One region of the Gilliamella sp. W8128 genome, then DNA from elsewhere that is predicted to be linked to it. Evidence: riboswitches for the same ligand, from Rfam matches in the RefSeq annotation. Region 1 holds a riboswitch; the other holds the start of a gene.
The links. Region 1 has a riboswitch for thiamine pyrophosphate ahead of thiB (thiamine ABC transporter substrate binding subunit). Riboswitches for the same ligand answer to the same signal wherever they lie in the genome.
Positions count from the first base shown of each region.

Region 2: linked by a shared signal. The riboswitch ahead of thiM (hydroxyethylthiazole kinase) and the one ahead of thiB (thiamine ABC transporter substrate binding subunit) in region 1 are both predicted to bind thiamine pyrophosphate.

Region 1 covers NZ_JACFSE010000001.1:351,709-363,214, reverse strand. The annotation lists gene thiP (thiamine/thiamine pyrophosphate ABC transporter permease) at 1-678, opposite strand, end outside; gene thiB (thiamine ABC transporter substrate binding subunit) at 692-1,690, opposite strand; TPP riboswitch at 1,731-1,839, opposite strand; gene argS (arginine--tRNA ligase) at 2,001-3,734, shown strand; gene H3U97_RS01625 (putative quinol monooxygenase) at 3,794-4,087, opposite strand; gene H3U97_RS01620 (amidohydrolase family protein) at 4,529-5,545, shown strand; gene H3U97_RS01615 (hypothetical protein) at 5,643-6,992, opposite strand; gene H3U97_RS01610 (hypothetical protein) at 7,004-8,398, opposite strand; gene H3U97_RS01605 (hypothetical protein) at 8,424-9,587, opposite strand; gene H3U97_RS01600 (hypothetical protein) at 9,616-11,001, opposite strand; gene rluB (23S rRNA pseudouridine(2605) synthase RluB) at 11,286-11,506, opposite strand, start outside.
Region 2 covers NZ_JACFSE010000002.1:20,806-32,311, reverse strand. The annotation lists gene H3U97_RS01800 (hypothetical protein) at 1-182, shown strand, start outside; gene H3U97_RS01795 (hypothetical protein) at 927-1,178, shown strand; gene H3U97_RS01790 (heavy-metal-associated domain-containing protein) at 1,496-1,702, shown strand; gene thiD (bifunctional hydroxymethylpyrimidine kinase/phosphomethylpyrimidine kinase) at 1,800-2,594, opposite strand; gene thiE (thiamine phosphate synthase) at 2,606-3,247, opposite strand; gene thiM (hydroxyethylthiazole kinase) at 3,263-4,036, opposite strand; TPP riboswitch at 4,097-4,198, opposite strand; gene trkA (Trk system potassium transporter TrkA) at 4,249-5,610, opposite strand; gene trpS (tryptophan--tRNA ligase) at 5,735-6,730, opposite strand; gene H3U97_RS01760 (phosphoglycolate phosphatase) at 6,754-7,449, opposite strand; gene rpe (ribulose-phosphate 3-epimerase) at 7,442-8,119, opposite strand; gene H3U97_RS01750 (Dam family site-specific DNA-(adenine-N6)-methyltransferase) at 8,161-8,982, opposite strand; gene H3U97_RS01745 (SPOR domain-containing protein) at 9,032-9,892, opposite strand; gene aroK (shikimate kinase AroK) at 9,959-10,480, opposite strand; gene gutQ (arabinose-5-phosphate isomerase GutQ) at 10,665-11,506, opposite strand, start outside.

The DNA of each region.
Region 1 (11,506 bases):
TTGATAAATAGCAACTTCAAGCGTGGTATATTTTGGCCCGCCACCTAATGCTAAAACAATGGCAAAACTTGAAAAACATAACATAAAAATTAATGCTGCCATAGGTAATACTTGTCTACGCAGTAATGGCCATTCAATAATTTTAAAAAAAGTTACATTGCTAAAATTTAATTGCGCAGCTAAGTGTTTTTGTTCAATAGGTACGCTTTGTAAGGTTTGATAAAATAGGCAGCAGGCATAAGGGAAATTCAGGAATACATGCGCCAATAAAATGCCGTGTAAACCATAAATTGAAAATGAGAATGGTATGTGTAATATTTGGCAGATATTTGATAATAAACCTTGTCGCCCATAAACCGATAGTAAACCAGTCACAACAACTAGTGTTGGTAAGATAAAGGTAATAGGCATCATTTTCAATAACAACTTTTTACCTTTAAAATCCACTAAAGATAATGCTTTAGCCATTAATATGGCTGCGATTAGTGATAATAATGTCGACAATACAGCTTGGTAAAAAGTTATCCATATAATATGCAATATGTAACTATCAAAATAGATGGTTAAATTTCCTGACTGCAAGGCAAATTTCCAGATAGCGAGAAGTGCTGAACTTAATATGATTAAAATTAAACTAGCAGCACTGATACCTGGTAATAATGATCTGAATTTTAACATTAATAATACTTAACTAGTTACTTATTGCTGACTGCCACTCACGAATCCAGCCTTTTTGATGTTTTTCAATCTCTTCCGGTGTAAATTCTAGCGATTTATCAATGGTATTAATTTGCTTATAGGCATCGGGTAGATCGGTTTTAATAATTGGATACATCACATTTTTTTCAGCAAATTGCCGTTGTATCTCAGGTGTTAGTAAGTAACGTAAAAATTGTCGAGCTAAATCGACTTCTTGGCTATATTTAATGATGCCAGCCACTTCGACTTGGCGATAGTGACCTTCAGCAAAAATCGCGGCTGCGTAGCTATGATTATTTTCATTAATAATATGTGCTATCGGCGATGTGCTATAACTTAATACCAAATCAGCCTCATCTTTTAAGAACATACCATAGGCTTCACTCCAACCTTTAGTTACTGTGACCGTATGTTTAGCAACTTGTTGCCACGCATTTGCCGCCTCGTCACCATAGACCTTTTTCATCCAAAACAATAAACCTAGTCCTGGAGTGCTGGTTCTAGGATCTTGATAAATGATTTTCCAATTAGCTTTGTTTTCGACCAATTCATGTAATGAATGAGGAGGATTTTTGATCTTATCTTGATTATAGATAAAAGCGAAATAGCCAAAATCGTAAGGAATAAAACTATCATCCCACCAATCGGTATTGAGGTTATCGGGTTTACTAATTTGATGTGGAATTAAAATATCAGCTTGCTTGGCTTGTGCTAATAGATTGTTATCTAATCCTAAAATAACATCCGCATTTGTTTTGTCGCCTTCAAGGCGAATGCGATTTAAAACAGATACGCCATCCCCCAATGTGACAACATCAAGTTGGCAATGACATTGCGCTTCGAAGCCTTTTTTAATTGCTTCACCCGGCCCCCATTGTGACATAAATGAGTTGTAACTATAAACGGTTAGGGTTGGTTGTTGTGCATTTGCTAGATGACTAAATAGTGAAAATGAAAATATAACAGATAGTAAAAAGTTTTTACGAAACATTTTGCCTCCAAAGTAATGTGTAAAAGACAAAAGGTTTGAGCAGATATAATAACTCAAATCCCTCCGCTGGTATTATCCAGTTCAGGTTCGACGAGTTATGTCAGTTTTTCTGACACTCTCAGCCCTTCAGGGCACCCCGTTGAGAACGATGAGTAGTTTAGTGGTAGCAAATAGAATTGTAAACAGGCGAGGTGTTGATAAATACAAATTTATACATATTAAAACAAGGTAAGATTACAGGCAATCAGTGACAATTGTTGTGTTTGTCGGTATTATATGCCTCATTTTATGATTATTGATTAGGTACAATGTGAATATTCAACAACTATTAACGCAACGAGTTTCGCAAGCAATGATTATGGCTGGTGCAGATAAAAACTGTGATGCTTTAATCAAGCAATCAGCCAAAGTTCAATTTGGTGATTATCAAGCAAATGGTATCATGGCTACCGCTAAAAAATTGGCTATGCCACCACGCGCATTGGCAGAAAAAGTATTACAACATCTGGATATTGAAGATATTGCCGATAAAGTAGAAATAGCTGGCCCGGGTTTTATTAATATCTTTTTAAAAAATAGTTGGATTGCCGAGCAGAACGAAGTAGCGTTAAGTAGCGATAAATTGAATATCACTTTACCAGCTAAACCACAAACTATTGTGGTTGATTACTCAGCACCAAACGTAGCAAAAGAGATGCATGTTGGTCATTTACGCTCAACTATTATTGGTGATGCGAGTGTTAGAGTCTTAAATTTTCTTGGTCACAATGTGATTCGAGCTAATCACGTTGGTGATTGGGGAACCCAATTTGGTATGTTAATCGCTTACCTTGAAAAAATGCAAAATGAACAGGCCAACGATATGGATCTATCGGATCTAGAATCTTTTTATCGTGCAGCCAAAAAACATTATGACGAAGATGAGGTCTTTGCTGAAAAAGCCCGTAATTATGTCGTTAAGCTTCAAGGTGGTGATGAGTATTGCCGTGAAATGTGGCGAAAACTGGTTGATATTACCATGACGCAAAATATTGCCACATATAAGCGACTCAATGTCACACTTTCACTAGAAGATACCATGGGTGAAAGTATCTATAACAGTATGCTTCCGGGCATTGTTGCCGATCTTAAACAGAAAAAATTAGCCGTTGAAAGTGAAGGCGCTATTGTTGTGTTTTTAGATGAGTATAAAAATAAAGAAGGCGAACCAATGGGTGTTATCATCCAAAAACGAGATGGTGGTTATCTTTATGCAACAACCGATATTGCCTGTGCAAAATATCGTTATGAAACCTTACACGCGGATCGTATTTTATATTATACCGATTCACGCCAACACCAACATTTAGAACAAGTTTGGGCGATTGTGCATAAAGCAAAATATGTCCCAGAATCTTTAAAACTTGAACATCATATGTTCGGTATGATGTTAGGTAAAGATGGTAAACCTTTTAAAACGCGTTCAGGTGATACCGTTAAACTAAATGATCTACTCGATGAAGCAACCGAGCGAGCCGCAACATTAATTAAAAGCAAAAATCCTGATCTTTCTGATGCCGAGCTTGCTCAAGTGGTTGATGCTGTTGCCATTGGTGCGGTTAAATATGCTGATCTATCCAAAAATAGAACGACTGATTATGTATTTGATTGGGATAATATGCTGTCATTTGAAGGCAATACAGCACCTTATTTACAGTATGCCTATACCCGTGTACTTTCAGTATTTAAAAAATCGAATATCAATGAAGACAATCTAGATGGTCATATCGATTTAGGTACTGAAAAGGAACGAGCGTTAGCAATTCGTTTGAATCAATTTGATGAAACAATCACAACTGTTGCCGCCGAAGGTACTCCACATGTTCTTTGCGCGTATCTGTATGATATCGCTACCCTATTTTCAAGTTTTTATGAACACTGCCCTATTTTGGCTGCCGAAAATGAGAGTTTAAAAGTTAGCAGATTGAAACTGGCCTCATTAACAGCCAAAACGCTTAAAACGGGTTTAGATATGCTTGGCATTAAAACCGTTGACAAAATGTAAGCTTATTTGCCACCGATATGATTAAATATCGGTGGTTTTGTTGGTATTTAGTTATCCTCTTAGACATCAACCTGTTTAGCTATACAAATCGATAATCCATCAACATGCTCCTTGGCAAAATTAGCAAATTCAACAAAATGTGGCGTTGTATTATGTAAGTCAATCGCCTGCTGTGATTGCCATGTTTCTACTACTATATAAATATTGGGATTCTCAATACTTTGATTCAGCTCATAGCGAACACAACCATGTTCAGCTCGACTACCGATAACTAATCGTTTAAATATAGGTTTAAATGCTTCATGATACTCTGGTTTTATCGTAATGGTGGCAATAATGTTTAGTTGTGACATATTCTACCCTTATAAGTAAATTTGTTTTGTAATGATTGAAATCCTACTGTTAAGAATAAACAGCTTTTAATAACCATGCTAATCTCATTTTTTCGACCACTATACTTATTATTAAATAGTAAGTTAGGCATATGTAATTTAATAGTTTACTCTTTGAAATTATAAATAGACTTTTTTTAGTTTGAAAAATCTAAAAAATAATACTTTAACCTTTTCATTTATTTAAATATTTTTAAAATTAAAATACTTGATCTTAACAATGAATCCATTAAAATCTTTCCCACTTCGGAAAAATAATAAAGTGTAAACTTCCATGACAACTTGTGTTTTCATTGCTATAAGAAATATCCTAACAGGTTTATTTTGATCCTCCTTTTTGGGGGATTTTTTTTATCCATTTTTTATTAAAACTAAATAGTAACCAAATTTTAGAGGCGCATTATGACCGATAATAAACAAATGTTATCAACTAGTCGAGATCAGAGCTTGAAAGCATATTTGATGAACAAAATTAAACAAAATGGTGGTTGGGTTAATTCACATATGCATGCTGATCGTGCTTTTACTATCACTGTAGATAGTTTTGATGTCTACCAAAAACAGACTTTAATTGAAAAATGGGACACGCTTGATAAAGTGAAAGCAGCAATGACCGAAGATGATTATTATCGTCATTTTAGCATGGCGGTTGAACGCATGATTGAACAAGGTGTTACTGCCATGGGTTCATTTGTTGACATTGATCCGATTGCCGAAGAGCGAGCAATTAGAGGTGCGCTACGAGCTCGTGAAACATATAAAAACGATATTACGATTAAATTAGTTAATCAAACTCTTAAAGGAGTTATTGATAAAGAAGCCCGATACTGGTTTGATAAAGGTGCTGATTTAGTAGATATTATTGGTGGTTTGCCGCGTCGAGATGAGCGAGATCATGGTGAAGGAATGGGATTAAAACATTTAGATGTGTTAATGCAAACCGGTAAAGCATTAGGCAAAATGGTACATGTTCATGTTGACCAGTTTAACTCATCAGATGAAATCGAAACCGAGCAACTTACTGATAAAACTATTGAGCATGGTATGCATGGTCGCGTGGTGGCTATTCATAGTATTTCAATTACCGCTCATAGTTTAGAATATCGTCAAAAACTCTACCAAAAAATGAAAGAAGCTAAAATGATGGTAATTGCTTGCCCATTTGCTTGGATCGATAGCCCGCGCCGTGAAGAACATGGCCCTACCCGCAATTCATTAACGCCAGTCGATGAACTTGCTGCCGCCGGGATACCTGTTGCTATTGGAACAGATAACGTCAGTGATTATATGTTACCTTTTTCAACCGGTAATATGTGGGAAGAGCTTAAATTATTAGTCACTGGCTGTCGTTATACAGATTTAGATAATGTGGTAAATGTTGCCACCAAAAATGGGCGTATGGTATTAGGCATCGAATAATTGTCTGATTAAAAATTTAACTGAGATTTAATCATCTTTAAAAATAAAAATCCCACCCAGAGAATAACTGAGTGGGATTATATTTATTGATTATTATTTATAATTCATGAATTGCTGAAGAAAGCCTAGAAAGGTAATTGCTAAGACTTGATTTTATATCATCTTCTGCTTGTTGTCTTAATTCACTACGAGAATAGTAATTACCGTCTGTACTATCAAATTCGTAACTAGGTTTATCACCAGTGTAGGTATACTTAACTTGTCTTGAACTTTTTTCAGCTGAAAATCTGTCATAATAACCACTTAATCCAGAAATATTTACGCTAAGGTTTAAACTATAATTATTTACTAATGTTTCAGTTTGTAAATTATATTCTTTTTCACCATTCTTTTTAGTGTCATTTGTTACTGAACCGCCATCTTCAGAATATCGCTCATCTTCACTAAGATTAATAGTAATGTCACTACCAGTACTGTTGTTAACTAATATAATAGCATCATCATTTTTGAAATAATCTTCAACAAAATTAGAAAATGCATTTGTATTACCTGTCACATATAGTCTTATTTGACCCTTGGTGGTATACTCTATTGCTTTTTGTTCCGAATCTCGATAATTACCATATTTTGCATAAGTATTCGCGGCATGTTGATAATTTGTTGCTGCTTGTCGATATTGATAACTTCGAGTCGCATTTTTAGCTATTTTTTCACCTTGAGAATAAGAATCAAACGCTTCTTTGTTTCTCGCTTTTTTTTCATAGTAACGAGCTAATTTTTCAGTATCTTTGTATTGACCTAATGGCTTATAAATAACATCAATAGTTCTAAAACAAGCTAGCGCTGCATTATAATCACCACTCCGTATTTCCTGTTTAGCAAGATTGTATAATGTTTGTGCCGCAAGCTGCCTATATTTAGTATCCGCATGAATATAGGCTTTTTCGATATTTTTATCGTAATATCTATCTAAAGATTTTTTATATAACGCTGCTCTTTCTTCATAATCACCAGCAGAATTAGTTGGGATAGCATTTGCTTGTTGAGTATAAAAGTTAGCAATATTTTGTTTTAGACGTTCACTAGGATATTTATCCAAAAAGAATGCTAATTCGGAACTGTAAAAGTGATCACTCAAACGCTGATTAAGCTCTAATAATTTCTCATATATTTCTTGGCGTTGTTCATCATTGGCCTTTGTGGTATTAGCTAATTCATTTTCATATTTATTCATCACCTCGGTAACTAACTGACGCAGCTGGGCAGCATCAGTTTGCTTAAAGTTTGCTTCACTTTTTTCCTCTATTTTTGTCGCTAATAAATTGATACTTTCAATATAACTTCCTTCAGCGTATGCTTCTTGAAATGTGCGTTGGTGCGCACAAGCAACTAATAAAAATATTGATAAAGAAGCCAAAATAATTTTCATTAATTTTTTAATTTTCATAAAGTTTCCCTTTATAGATATGAAAGATCTTGAGCAATACTATCAAGTATTGATCTTAATTCAGCACTTTGTTCGCTTTTAGCTCTTTGTTCTAATTCATGTGGAGATTCTAAAACACCTTCGTTATAGTCATGTACATGTGAAGGTACATCTCCCCCCCAATAGTGAACCTCATATTTTTCTGAAGATTTTTCTATAGTAAATGAGCTACTTGAATTAATAAGTCCTGTAACGCTTATTTCAGTCAATAATGTTAAGCTATTGCGATAAGTTCTGGTTGACTCGTTGTAAGACACTTCTTTAAAAGTTTCGACCTGAGTTGTATGCCCTTGAGCATCAGTCTGTTCTACATATTTATCAAATACTTTTTCGCGTTTTATTTCCATGTTATACGATTGTTGAGGGGAGTAATAACGGCTATTACAAGTCACATTAATTATGATATCTGCACCAGATGGAGAACTGACAAAGGAGAGATAATTAGCAGAAAAAGCTGAGCTTACATCAGAACAGTGATCGTCTGAATGAAAATAAACCGATATTAAACCTTTATCAAGATACTTTTCAGCTAAAGAAGCTGCATCTTTATAACGTCCAAAACGACTATATACGTCTGCGGCTTGCCTATAATATTCGCCAACTGAACGAAAAGTTGAGCGTCTGTCAGCGCCTTTTGCCAGATTTTTTCCTTTTTGATAAGCCTCTTCGGCCATTAAAGTAGCGTGTTTTTTAGCATTATCATAAGCGCGTTTATCACTGTCTTTATATTTACCTAGTGGTTGATATACTGATGATGCTTGACTAAATGCCTCAGACGCAGCGTTATAATCTTTCTGTTTTTCGAAATTTCTACCTTGATCATAGAAATCTTTAGCGGCAATCTGCATATATTTGCTATTAGCATTTTTATATAAAGTAGCAATATTTTTATAACTGTAGTAAGACAAACCACTTTTATATAACTCAGCTTTTGTATGATAGCTATCAGAATCAGTACCTGTGATTGATTTACCATAATCATAAAAATCTTTAGCAATAATTTGCCTCAAACTTTCAGCAGGATATTTATCAAAAAAGTTCACTAATTCCGCACTGTAAAAACGATTAGTTAAGCGCTTATTCATCTCTAACAGTCTTTCATAGATTTCAATGCGTTTTTTATAATCAGTATTATTGGTGCTGGCTAATTCATCCTCATATTTATTCATTACATCAGTGACTAACTGACACAGCTGGGCTGCATCAGTTTGCTTAAAGTTTTCTTCACTTTTTTCCTCTATTTTTGCCGCTAATAGATTGATGCTTTCAAGATAGTACCCTTCAGCATAAGCATCTTGAGATGTGCGTTCGTGAGTACAACTCATTAATAAAAACATTAATAAACCGGCAATAATAATTCTTATCATGTTTTTCCTTGTTGAAAATTGTCCATTAAAGGGAACAAAGATCTTGAGCAGTACTTTCTAGCAATGATCTTAATTTAGTGATCAGTTCTCTTTTTGCTACTGGTAGTAAATCATCATCATTTTCATAATAGCTTGAAGCTCTTGCATAGATAGTGTCAGAAAAGTCAATAATTCCTTCCATCCTTACTACTGTCTCTAGACTTAAACTATTGTTATTAGTATCCAATTTCGTATAGTAAGTTTCATCTTTTAACGTTGGGATTTGAATCCTATTCCCTTGAGCATCGATATGTTCTATGTATTTATCAAATACTTTTCGGGTGTTTGGTATGTCAATCTGTGATCTTGTACTGTTATATTCTTTATCAACAGTTATTTTAATTTTGAGATCAGCACCAACTGGAGAAGAAACAAAGGTAACATAATCCTTATTTAGTAACAATTTTACCTCAGAGCAGTATTCGGAAGCATAGCAATAAACTTTTATTATCCCTTTGCGTTTATAGGTGTTAGCTAAAGAAGTAGCATCTTTATAACGTCCATAATGACGATAAGCATCCACGGCTTGCTCATAATATTTGGCAACTTGACGAAATTCTAGGCGTTGCATTGCAATTTCTGAAAGCATTTTTGCCTGCTGATAAGCCTCTTCTGCCATTAAAGTAGCCTGTTTTTTACCATTATTATACGCACGTTTGTCACTGTCTTTATATTTACCTAGAGGTTGATATACTGATGATGCTTGACTAAATGCCTCAGCTGCAGCTTTATAGTCGTTTTGGGTTTCGAAATTTACCCCTTGGTCATACAAATCTTTAGCAATGTTTTGCCTCAAACTTTCAGCAGGATATTTATCTAAAACGTTTACTAATTCCGTACTATAAAAACGGTTAGTTAAGCGCTTATTCATCTCTAACAGTTTTTCATAGATTTCAATGCGTTTTTTATAATCAGTATTAGTGGTGCTAGCTAATTCATCCTCATATTTGTTCATCACATCATTAACCAGCTTACTGAGTTTTTCGGCATCAGTTTGCTTAAAGTTTGCTTCACTTTTTTCCTCTATTTTTGCCGCTAATAGATTGATGCTTTCAAGATAGTTCCCTTCAGCATAAGCATTTTGAGATGTGCGTTCGTGAGTACAACTCACTAATAAAAACATTAATAAACTTGCAATAATAATTCTCATTTTATTTTTCCTTATTAAAAATTGTCCATTATAGGTATGAAAGATCTTTGGCTATATCGTCTAATCTTGAGTTTAGCTCGGATAATAAATCTCTTTTGGCTTGAGTATATAAATCATCTTTCGATTTTAAGCGTCCATCACTATGATTATGAAATTGGGCAGGTACATTACCACTATAAATATAGTCATGTTTAACTGAGGTTTCTTGAATTTTAAATGATTTGCTATAACTATAGATACCGTGAACCTCAATGCTAACCGTTAGGGTTAATTTGTTACTATGAGTTACTGTTTGTAAATTATATCGTTGATCTTTGTAAGTTTTGATTTGAGTTGTATTACCGTTTTTATCTTTTGCTTCAATGTATTTATCAAAGACTTGCTCAATCTTAGTTTCATTGGTTTCTGATTTATCTAGATCGACAAAATCACTTTTAAAGTCAATTCGAATATCTATCTCTGCACCACTCGAGTAATTGGCAAATTGAATATAATTTGCACTTAATTTATCTCTTATTTCATCGGTGAAACTTGAACCATAGTAATAAACTTTAATTATGCCTTTTTTAGCATAAGTATCAGCTAATGAACTGGCGTCAAAATATTGTCCATATGGCTGATATATAGATGCTGCTTGCGCATAATACTTGGCAACTTCTCGATATTCATAACGCTTTGTCGCATTCATTGCCAGTTGTTTAGCTTGTTGATAAGCCTCTTGAGCCTGCTGGGTAGCATATTTTTTGTCATTCTCTTTCGCAAGTTTGTCACTATCTTTATATTTACCTAGTGGTTTGTATATCGATGAAGCCTGACTAAAGGCTTGAGCAGCAGCTTTATAATTTAACTGTTGTTCGAATTGTTTACCTTGGTCATAGTAATTTTTGGCTGCCATTTGCATATATTTAGTATTGGCATTTTTATATAAAGTGGCGGCATTTTTATAATTGTCGTATGACAAACTATTTTTATATAATTCGGCTTTTGTTCGATAACTTTCACTGTCAGTGCCAGTGATGTAATTACCATAATCATAATACTCTTTAGCAAGAGTTTGCTTTAATTGCCTAGTGTCATATTTATCATTGAAAAAACTGATGTGCTCAGAATAAAAGCGATTACTTAATATCTCTTTCATAGTTAATAAATGCTTATATGCATCTATTTTTTGTGGATAATCATATTGATGGAAGTAATTTAGGTCTTTTTCATAAAACTGCATTACATTACTAACAATAGTTTGCAGGCGCTTAGCGTCCTGTTGATCAAACTTTGCTGGCCCTTTTTCATCCAAACTGGCAGCTAAAAGATTGATACTTTCTATATAGCGACCTTCCTTAAATGCATCTTCGGCTGTTCGCGTATGGCATGCCGTTAATAAAAATATACAAAAAATAGCAATAATCGTGCGCATAAACTTCCTTTCTTTACTTCTTTTTTATTACTAGTTATTTCATATCCATTTTTTGATGTTTATATAAAAATGGCTATTTTTATCAGTTTATTAAAAAACTGTTGGTTGAGTTTATGCTAAACTTTTAGCTAATTATTAACTTTTATTGCTACTTTTTTTACGTTTTGTTATTAATTATTAACAATAAATGCTATTAGTGGTTTTGGTAAATGTTTAAAATTAATTGGCGGGATGATGTTACCCTTAAATAAAATAATCATTTTTATTTAAGGGTTAACAAAATTTTATATTCGTGTTGGTTTTTTATTCGCTTTTTGACGAGTAGTTCGACTAGACTGATTGAGTTTGATACGCTTTGGTCTAACAATACGTTTGTCAAACGATGATTTTGTTGTAAAACTTTTCATTTCAGCTGGTAAGCCAACTAACTCACGTAGGTAATTAACAGAATCAATACCTAATTCCATCCATGTGCCACGAGATAAACCTTTCGGTAAAGTAATAT
Region 2 (11,506 bases), on a different contig from region 1:
ACCAACAACTTATCCAGAAAAGAAAAAGTGATAAAGTTCTTCAATATTCATCAATACCTTCATCGCCTGACATCCATCTATTACCTACTACTTATGAAATAAGAGATATTCATTTCTCATCGGTTTTTTTCTATTTGAGTATTAATCAGATGCAATTATTAGAGCGAGATAAATTACCTTAGTTTATTCCTATCAATAAACAGTCTCGTCAAGCCGAGCACTGTGTTTAGCTGCATAAGGTTTCAATTTATTGATGACTAAAATGCATGACCGATTGATTAGCTATGGAGATATCAATACAGAATTAGTAGCAACAGAGCAAAAATTAGCATCAACAAAACTAAAACTATTATTTATGTAAAAATAAGAACCAGAAGCATATAAAAGTGAAAATAGTAGTAGATCTAGTGTAACTAGAGTTGGCGATATAGATGATATTGCTACAGCTGTTGCTCGCAGTAAAAATATGAGTGAAAAATAGCTATAAAGATATTAGGAAGTATTATGAATATATAAATATCAATAGGTTATGGAGATAAACCTGTTTCTAGTTATAATTTGGATTAAAAAGGCAATAGATATTTAACTTAATAAGAGTTAATCAAAATGTTAAAAGCGTAGCTACAGGAGAAGGAATATCAGATGGTTATGTTTATATGTGGAGTAAGGAGTTTTACTCACGGTAAAAGATAATTTCTGTCACAGTAATTTGCACTGTTAGGTAGTGGATATGTACATTCATTACAATTCAATAAAAAGATCTTTTACCAGCATAATTAGTTGGTAACAAAAGAAATTCACAGTTAGGAACTGGAAAAAGAAATATAGCTGAGCGAAAACTAGCCTCATAGTATAGCGCTACACTCGAAAGCATTATTTCTACTTTTGTTGGAGATAGTGTACAAGATAATATTGAGAAAATAATCATGAAAAAAAATAAGAAATATTTAGTATTATTAAATTATTTAATCTTTTTACCTTTCATGGGATTTTTATTAATTATTATAATGCGCTTGCTCATCTCATTAATATTGTTGATTAAATATGATATAGCTTTTGAATTTGGTATTCATGATATATGTTTAGCTGGTAAAGCAGCTTGTATTTGGTTTCCTTTAGCATTAGGTGTTTGGTGTTATGAATGCTTCCATTACGGAATTAAAATTTTTGGCAAATAATATTATCCCAGTTTAACAACTGGGATTTTTTTATTATAACGAGTAATTAATACTATAACTTTTATCCCAATCATGATAATTAGTTGTATAACAGTATGATATGTTTAACTTAATCTAGGCAAGGCTGTTAAAATTAGGTTAATTAATTTTTCCAAGTAGGCTTGGTTTTAGTTTGTTTTGGCGTAATATAAAGATTAAATTTTAATTCATTAATGGTAATAGCTAGCAGATTTGTTTTATTTAAAGAATAATCTAATTTTTCTATCTGTTGCCATTGATAATTTATCGGTAAATTATTAAATAACCAAAAGGGGTTAATGATGAAATTAATAGTCGATAATATGAGTTGTCAGCATTGTGTTAAAACCATTACTAAAGCAATTAATGATATTGATCCTAAAGCGAAAGTTACTGTTGATTTAGCTAAGCATGAAGTTGATATTGATGGTGGTACTATCTCGCAAGAAGCGGCAATTGCAGCAATTAATGAAGCGGGATTTGAGTTTGTCGGTATTGCTTATTAACAGTATTTAGCGTTATTAAATTTTAGGCGATTATCTCATCGCCTAAATCTTCGAGAGTACTTTTATCAAATCATCGATTAACAGTTTTTGTATACTTCTACCACCATTGATAAAAATGGTGAGTAGGCCCAATTCCCTTACCAATTTTTAAACTATCTGCATGTTCAATAGCGCCTTGTAGGTATTTTTTGGCTTGTTTAACCGCTTCTTCTAAATGATGTTTCGGTAACAAGGCTGCAATTGCTGCAGAGAGGGTACAACCTGTACCATGGGTATTTCTCGTTGCGATCCTCGGTGATGTCATTCTAATGATGTTGTCGTGAGTGATTAAATAATCAGGGCTTTCTTGACTTGGCAAATGTCCGCCTTTCATTAAGACTGCCTGACAACCCAATTTTAGTAACTCATAACCTTGTCGTTGCATTTGCTCTTCGTTTTTTGCCTCACTACAATCAAGTAATGCAGCCGCTTCAGGTAGATTAGGGGTGATGATTGTGGCTAATGGTAATAATAGATCTCGAATAGCAGAAACGGCATCAGCTTTTAACAATGGATGTCCGCCTTTAGCAATCATTACGGTATCAAGCACAATATTGGCAATAGGATGATTGTTTAATAGCTGATGAACTGTAGTAACAATCTCTTTATTCATTAGCATACCAATTTTAACACTATCAATGTGGATATCTTGATATAGTGTATTAAACTGTGCTTCAATAAATTCAGCGGGAATAGCATGTACACCATTAACGCCTTGCGTACTTTGTGCGGTTAATGCGGTGATCACTGACATACCATAAGCACCAAGTGCTGAAAATGCTTTTAAGTCAGCTTGAATACCTGCGCCACCACTAGGGTCACTGCCTGCTATTGTTAATGCAACTGTTGTCATGATTTGGTTTCCTATTTTGCCAGTTTTATTTTACTGATTAGGTCGGATGTCGCTTTGGCAAGATTAGCTTGTCCGCATATTGCCGACACAACGGCAATACCTTCAATGCCAGTTTGGATTACTTCGGTTAAATTATTCACGCCGATACCACCGATCGCCACGGCAGGGCATTGTTTCGCTTTAACCAGTTCTTTCAATTGAGTAATGCCAGTCGCAGCTGCGGCATCCTTTTTGGTTGTGGTTGGATAGATAGGTCCTATGCCAAGATAATCGACTAAATGCCAAGGAACATTCTCTAGTTGTGATTGATTTGAAACTGAAAGTCCTAACCATTTGTCTGTGCCAATTAAGCGTCGAGTAACGTCGACCGGGAGATCGCTTTGTCCTATATGAACGCCATCGGCATCAATGGCTAAAGCAATATCAACATGGTCATTGATAAATAGCGGAACTTGGGTACTACTTAGCACTTCTTTGAGCACTTGTGCAGCGTCATACCAATTTTTACCAGAGTATTCTTGTTCTGAACGTAGTTGCACTGCAGTAACGCCATTTTCAACAGCAATTTTGGTGGTAGTGACCATACCATCTATACCGCCACATAATAACGGATCGAGGACTAAATAGAGGGTTAAATCAAGTTGCTTTTTCATCAAACATCCTTATTTTTAGTTTTGATTGAATCGTGAAAGATGATCAATAACAGCAATGGCGAAACTACCTAACCCTTGTTGCTTACTAGCGAGTTGTCCTGCTTTTTTCATCATAAAACAAGCTGTTGCGGTAGCGGTTAAACGATCACTAGTGGTTGCAATAAATGCTGCTACCATTGCAGATAACGAACAGCCGGTGCCGGTTACTTTAGTTAAAGCGATATCGCCACCGACAATGCTATAAATTTGTTCGCCATCTGTGACATAATCTATCTCACCTGTTATTGCGACGATGGTTTGATATTTTTGTGCTAATAGTATTGCTGCATTTAATGCAGAATCGGTAGAATCAAGTCCATCAGGCCCTTTCGATGATGATTGTTGACCACTCAATGCAAGAATTTCAGAGGCATTTCCTCGAATAACACTTGGTCTAAAGGTTAACAGTTGTTTGGCAACTTCAGTGCGGTATTTAAGTGCCGCACCAACCGCTACAGGATCTAGTACCCATGGTGTCTGCGTCTGTTCAGCTTTTGCTGCAGCTAACAACATACTATTTGCGCTGTGCTCATCAATGGTACCAATATTAATTAATAAACTACTGGCAATAGTTACAAAGTCCTCAACTTCTTGTTTCGCAACGACCATTGCTGGCGAAGCACCAATGGCTAATAAAACATTGGCGGTAAAATTCTGTACCACATCATTGGTAATGCAATGGACTAACGGGCGTTGTTGTTTAACTTGCTCAATAAAGGGAATGGCATCATTGTTTTGAAATAACTGAATGGTAGACATATTCTTTCCTTATTTATTATTGATATTAAGGGAAGAATGTGTCAAAACGGATAATTAAGACGGAGACTTCCCTACGCTGGTATGAGCCAGATCAGGTTCAACGGGTAAAATCTCAGTTTTTTGTAGTAACAAAAAACACCCCGAGTCAAAAAATAATTTATAAAAACAGTTTTATTATCTACTGAGTTTATACTTTATACAAGCTATTGTAATAATCTTTCGATATCGCTAATAGATCGTCTATCTGGTAAGAAAATGATTAAGTGATCACCATCTTCGATCATTAAATCGGTATTAACAATAATCACATCTTCACCACGCACCACAGCACCAATAGTTGCCCCTGAAGGCAATTTTAGACTGTTAATATTTTTACCAACTAATTTTGAATTTTCTGCCTCACCATTGGCAACTACTTCGACAATTTCTGACTCACCCTGACGTAGTGAGACCACTTTAACCACACCTGTTTGTCTAACATGACTTAATAGCTCTGAAATAGTTGCATGTTGTGGTGAAATGGCAATATCAATTACGCTATCGTTTATTAACTCTAAATAAGCTTGTCGTTGAATAAGTACGATGACTTTTTTGGCTCCCATCCTTTTGGCAAGCATTGACGACATAATATTTGATTCATCATCACTCGTCACTGCCACAAACAGATCGGTAAGTTCGACTTGTTCTTGCGATAATAGCTCTTGATCCGATGATTCACCATGTAATACGGTCGTATTAACTAACTGCTCGGCAATTAATTCTGCTTTTTCGGCATTACGTTCAATCAATTTAACTTGATAATCGTTTTCTAATCGCTTAGCTAAAGCAACAGCAATGCCACCACCACCACTAATGAGTATTCGTTTATAAGGCTTTTCTAACCGTTGTAATTCACTGGTTACCGCTTTGATGTTAAGCGGTGGGGTAATAAAGTAAACCATATCCCCAGCTTCAATCAAAGTTGAACCAATCGGACGAATAAAACGATTTTTACGATAAATAGCCACCACCCGAGCTTCGACATGAGGTAAATGTTCTTTTAGCTCTGATAATTCACTACCCACCAATGCACCACCATAGTAAGCTGTAACGGCAACTAAGCAGACTCGATTATCATAAAATGAGGCAAATTGTAGTGCGCCAGGATATTGCACTAGCTGGCTGATATGATTGGTGATTAGATTTTCTGGGGCTATAATATGATCGATATTAATACAATCTTTATTAAAAAATGAGTATCTTTCATCATTATATTCTGGAGCTCGAATACGTGCGACTTTTTGAGGAATATTGAACATCACATGCCCAATCTGGCAAGCCATCATATTGACCTCATCAGAATTGGTAACAGCGACTAACATGTCGGCAGATTCTGCACCAGCACTTTCTAATACTTGTGGATAAGATGATTTTCCACAAATAACTTGTAAATCAAAACGTTCTTGCAATGATTGCAACTTGTCATGATCTTCATCAACAACAGTCACATCGTTCTGTTTTTCGGTAACCAGATATTCGGCAAGAGCACTACCTGTTTGACCTGCACCAAGAATGATAATTTTCATAACTAACCTATGATAATCAAAAAGGCTTCAATGGCATTTTTCGTTAACAAAAACGATAGTGCGTTTAGTCATTAAAGCCAATTGATATTGTTTAGCGTTAATTGCAATCTAGTTTTACGGTTAACTATACAAAACCGATTGCGTCATAAACTTTTTTCAACGTTGGCTCTGCTTTTGCACGAGCTTTTTGTGCACCTTCTTGCATAATTGTCAGAAGATAATTTTCATCATCACGATACTGATGATATTTTGCTTGTAAATCAGTTAACATATCAATAACTTGATTTGCGACCTCGGTTTTTAGATGGCCATACATTTTACCTTCAAATTCTTTCTCAAGTTCAGCAATAGGTTTACCCGTAATACCGGTTAAGATATCTAACAGATTTGATACCCCCGTTTTATTTTTTAAATCATAACGGACGACTGGTGGTTCATCAGAATCGGTCATTGCCCGTTTAATTTTCTTCTCGACATCTTTTGGATTTTCAAGTAAACCAATAACATTATTGCGATTTTCATCTGATTTAGACATTTTTTTGCTAGGATCTTGTAATGACATAACCCGAGCGCCAACTTTAGCAATAAATGGTTCAGGAACAGTGAAAATATCGCCATAAAGGGCATTAAAACGCATTGCAATATCGCGAGAAAGTTCAAGATGTTGTTTTTGGTCATCACCAACGGGAACTAAATTAGCTTGATATAACAAAATATCGGCAGCCATTAACACTGGATAATCAAAAAGCCCGGCATTTATATTTTCTGAATGACGAGAAGATTTATCTTTAAATTGTGTCATACGGCTCAATTCACCAAAATAGGTATAACAGTTTAATGCCCAACCTAATTCAGCATGTGCAGGCACATGGGATTGCACAAAAATAGTACTTTTTTGTGGATCAATACCACAGGCTAGATAAAGTGCTAATGTATCAAGTGTTGCTTTACGTAACTTATTAGGATCTTGGCGTACCGTGATCGCATGTTGATTGACGATACAATAAACGCAATCATATTCATTTTGTAAAGACACCCAATTCTTTAAAGCACCTAAATAGTTGCCTAATGTTAGTTCTCCTGATGGCTGAGCGCCACTAAATACAATTGGTTTACTCATAATTTATTCCTAATTTAAACTTATTATTTTTTTGCTTCAGCTTTTGGCTGAGGTAATAGGGTTAATATATCTTGAAAATCATCAAATAAAAAATCGGGTTCACTTGTTGCAATTGATTCGCCATAATTATAACCATAACTTAACGCAACAGTAGGGCAATTAGCATTTTTGGCTGCGCTAATATCATTTTTCGAATCACCAACAAATAATAACTGATCATTGTATAATCCAAATGTTGCCATGACTTGATAAAGTGGAGCCGGGTGTGGTTTTAATTTAATTACATCACCACCGCCGAGTACTAATGAAAAATACTCTTTGATACCTAATGAGCTTAGTAATCCCGGTAAAAATTGAGCCGGTTTATTAGTTACAAGTGCTAAAGGATAATGATTTTCATAAAGAGCTTTCAAGGTCTGTTTTACATGAGGAAACAGTGTTGTCTGTTCATCCATAACCTTATCATAATGCTGACTAAATATTTGTTTAGCTTCAGCAAAATATTCGTTTGACGGATTAATATCAATGGCTTTGAAAACGCGTTCAAGCATCACATCAATACCATTACCTACCCAGTTTTTAACTTGTTCATTGGTAACTGTTGGTAAATTTAAATCTGCCAACATTTTTTGGCTTGCTAAAGCAAGTCCAGGTACGCTATCTACTAATGTTCCATCTAAATCAAAAGCAATAGCTTGAATATCATCTAATTTAGCCATGTTTTACTCCTGCTAACTCTTTACGCATTGCATCAATTACCGTTTTATAGTCAGGTTGACCAAATATGGCTGAGCCAGCAACAAACATATCGGCTCCTGCCTTGGCAATTTCAGCTATATTATCTACTTTTACACCGCCATCAATTTCTAGGCGAATATTTCTACCAGAATCAATAATGCGTTGTTTAACTTGCCGCAATTTTTTAAGCGTTGCTGGGATGAATGATTGACCACCAAAACCTGGGTTAACACCCATCAATAAAATAATATCAACTTTATCCATCACATAGTCTAAATGGTCAAGTGGTGTTGCTGGATTAAGCACAATACCGGCACTGCAACCATGATCTTTAATTAATTGTAATGAACGATCTAGATGAATTGTCGCTTCTGGATGAATAGATATGTTTGTTGCTCCAGATTTGGCAAAAGAGGTAATTAGCTCTTCAACAGGAGAAACCATTAGATGGACATCAATTGGTGCACTAATTCCATAGTCTCGCAGTGCCTTACAAAACATACTACCCATTGTTAAATTGGGAACAAAATGATTATCCATCACATCGAAATGGACAACATCCGCTCCTGCATCTAATACTTTTTGGGTATCTTCACCAAGACGAGCGAAATCGGCGGATAGTATTGATGGTGCAATAATAAATTCATTCATAACATACCTCTACTCATAAACACCTTATACTTAAAAATAGCTTAAGATTTTTGGTATAAGGCCAATATTTCATCAATTTTTTTGCGTCCTTCGCCAGCGCAACTAATTGAGCGCCGCATTTCTGCTCGGTAAAGATGGCGCGCTTTACTATATAACGTTCTGGTATAGTGAGTATCATGATTTGATACCAGCACTGGAATCTCTTTTTTATAGGCAATTTGCTCAGCTAATTGTGACAACCTTTGATGTTCGTCAAACCCAAAATTATTAGAATAGTAGGCGGTAAAACCTGCTGTTTCATTAGGCGATAGATAAGGTGGATCACAATAAATAACGGAGTTACGTTTCGCCATTTTCATCGCTTTATGATAAGGCGTACAGACAAACTCAGCATTTTGCGCTTTTTTGGCAAAGAAATAGAGTTCCCTTTCTGGGAAATAAATAGTCTTGTAACGGCCAAATGGCACATTAAATAAACCACTATTATTATAACGACATAAGCCGTTGTAACAGTGACGATTTAAATAGACAAATAAAAGCGATCGCAAATATTGATCTTTACTATAATTAAACACATCACGTAGTTGATAAAATGCTTCAGCTTGGTTATTTTGATCATTAAATAGTAATTTAAGATCATTAATAAACAGCTCCGGATTGGATTGTAATAGCTTAAATAGTGCAATTAGATCATGATTGATATCAGCTAAAATATAACTTTTGAAGTTAGTATTTAAAAAAACGGAACCAGCACCTACAAAGGGCTCAATGAGTTGTTCACCTTCCGGTAGATACTGTTTTATAGTGTCTACAAGCTCATATTTTCCTCCAGCCCACTTTAAAAAGGCTCGTCGCTTCTTCAACGGAAACTCCTATTTTGTCATTGGTAGGATATATGAACAATATCCCTTACTATTTTGCCGATTTTTCTTTATTAATAGTTGCGCCAGATTTAACCCAAGGTTTATCTTTTTTTAGTGCATCTGGTAAAGACTTGATTGCTTTTCTGGCTTCATCAGCAGAATTATATGTACCATTAACTAAAATAAACCATTTGACATTATTTCGTTTAGTTTCATAAATTTGGTAATTGGTTATATTATGTTTTTTTACCAATTTTTTTAAACCTTCAAGCGAAGTTGAAGCACTCAGTTGAACTGAAAACTGATTACTCTTTATTTTGTCAATTTTAGTCGGTTTAGTATTTACTTTAGAACCACTAGTTGATTCAGTGTCAGGTTTATTGACTTTAGATTCAACTTGGTTCGGCGAGTTTAGTCTATTATTATCCACATTATTATGCGATGAATTATTACCCTGATGAGTATTATGGTCAACTTGTGACTCAGGTTTACTCTCTGGTGAACTCTGAGTGTTTGCATCACTACCGTTACTACCAGTTAATTCGCTACTATTTTGTTGTTCATTAACATTGGTAATTGGTGCTGGCGCCATAGGCGATGGTACCGTATCAGATGCTTGACCTTGAGCTGTAGCCGTTGCAACGTCATTGGATTGTGTTGTTATGGTTGGCTCAGGTTCTTGCGTTGAAACACCGCTAACTTCAGGAGGAGTTAGTTGTGTAGGAGCTTTTGGTTTTGACGAACGAAATAACATTGTACTAACTAATAAGACAATAATAACAACAGTTAACCCCATAATTATCAATTTCTTTTTCGAATAATGCTGAAAAAAATTGGTAATACTAAATGAGGGCGTAGACGGCTTATTGGATTGTTCTGATATATAACGATCATCTTTATCTACACGCATATTAACTCCTTAACCTATTAATAGGTTTAATGCCTTATAACCAACCATGGTTTATCGATCAATGATTTAAATTTGTTCTATTTTATCAATGATATATCCAGCAACACCTTTAGCACTTTGCTCATCGGTTTTAATTGTGATGTCAGCAATTTCTTCATAAAGAGGATCTCGTTCCTGAGCTAACTCTTCATAAAGTTCGCGAGGGGTATTGCCACCTTGTAATAAAGGACGACGTTTATCTTTTTGTGTTCTTGCCATTTGTTTTTCAATTGTTGTTTCTAAATAAACGACAATACCACGTGCTGATAATCGATTACGTGTCTCTTTCGATAGTACTGAACCACCACCGGTAGCAAGTACTACACCTTGTTTTTCAGTCAATTCATTAATGACTTTCTCTTCTCTGGCTCGGAATCCGTCTTCACCTTCTAAGTCAAAGATCCATGCAATATCAGCACCTGTACGTTTTTCGATCTCTTGATCAGAGTCAAAAAATTCCATGCCTAACTGCTGTGCAATTTGTCGGCCTATTGTGCTTTTTCCTGCCCCCATTGGGCCAATTAGAAAGATATTTCGCTTTTCTGCCATTGTAGTTTCATCATCTATTAATTTTGGTTAAAATTTACAACACAATATCAATTTGCTATGATTTTTATCATCATTTTATCTTTGAATTGTGTAACTTTCTTGGATCTCCGTCTAACGACAAAAATTTAGGTCGGTAATTATCTCAATAGATAGCCCCATTTTGCAACAGGTATTTAATAATCAGTTAACTTATTCCCGCTTGGTGTAGATCATGAATATTAAGTGCACCAACTAATTCACCTTGATTATTCACTACTGGCGCAGCTGTAATATTATGATCATTAAATGTTTTTAAGGCTTCGACCGCTTTCCAATTTTCCGGTATTTGATGTCCTGGACTGGTCATTACTTCGATAACATTGTCTTGTAGTGTACCATGTTTTAATAGTAATCGACGCAAATCTCCATCAGTAAAAACACCAACAATTTTATTATCATCTTGACATATTGCCACTAACCCTACACCAGTTCGACTTAATTCTAACATCGCATCGAGTACCGTTGCTGATTGTGAAACTTTAGGAATTAAATCTCCTTTTCGCATAATATCTTTTACGTGATTTAACAATTTAGCTCCTAGACTACCAGCAGGATGTGAACGAGCAAAATCTTCTTCTTTAAAACCACGAGCTCGCATAACGGCAATAGCCAATGCATCACCCATTAATAATGTATTAGTTGAACTTGATGTTGGTGCTAGTCCCATTGGGCAAGCTTCTTTTTCAATTGAAATGTCTAATACTGCTTGTGCTGCTGTCGCAAGTGGCGAATCAAGTCCTCCAGTAATAGCGATAACCGGAATATTCATGGCTGCAAGGATTGGTAAAATAAATTGAAACTCCTTTGCTCGACCAGAATAAGAGATCAAAATTACTACATCGTTTTCGGTTACCATGCCTAAGTCACCGTGTAGCGCTTCCGACGGATGCATAAAAAAAGCCGGACTACCGGTACTAGCTAATGAAGCGGCGATTTTTTTTCCAATATGTCCTGATTTACCAATACCTGACACGACAACTTTTCCCT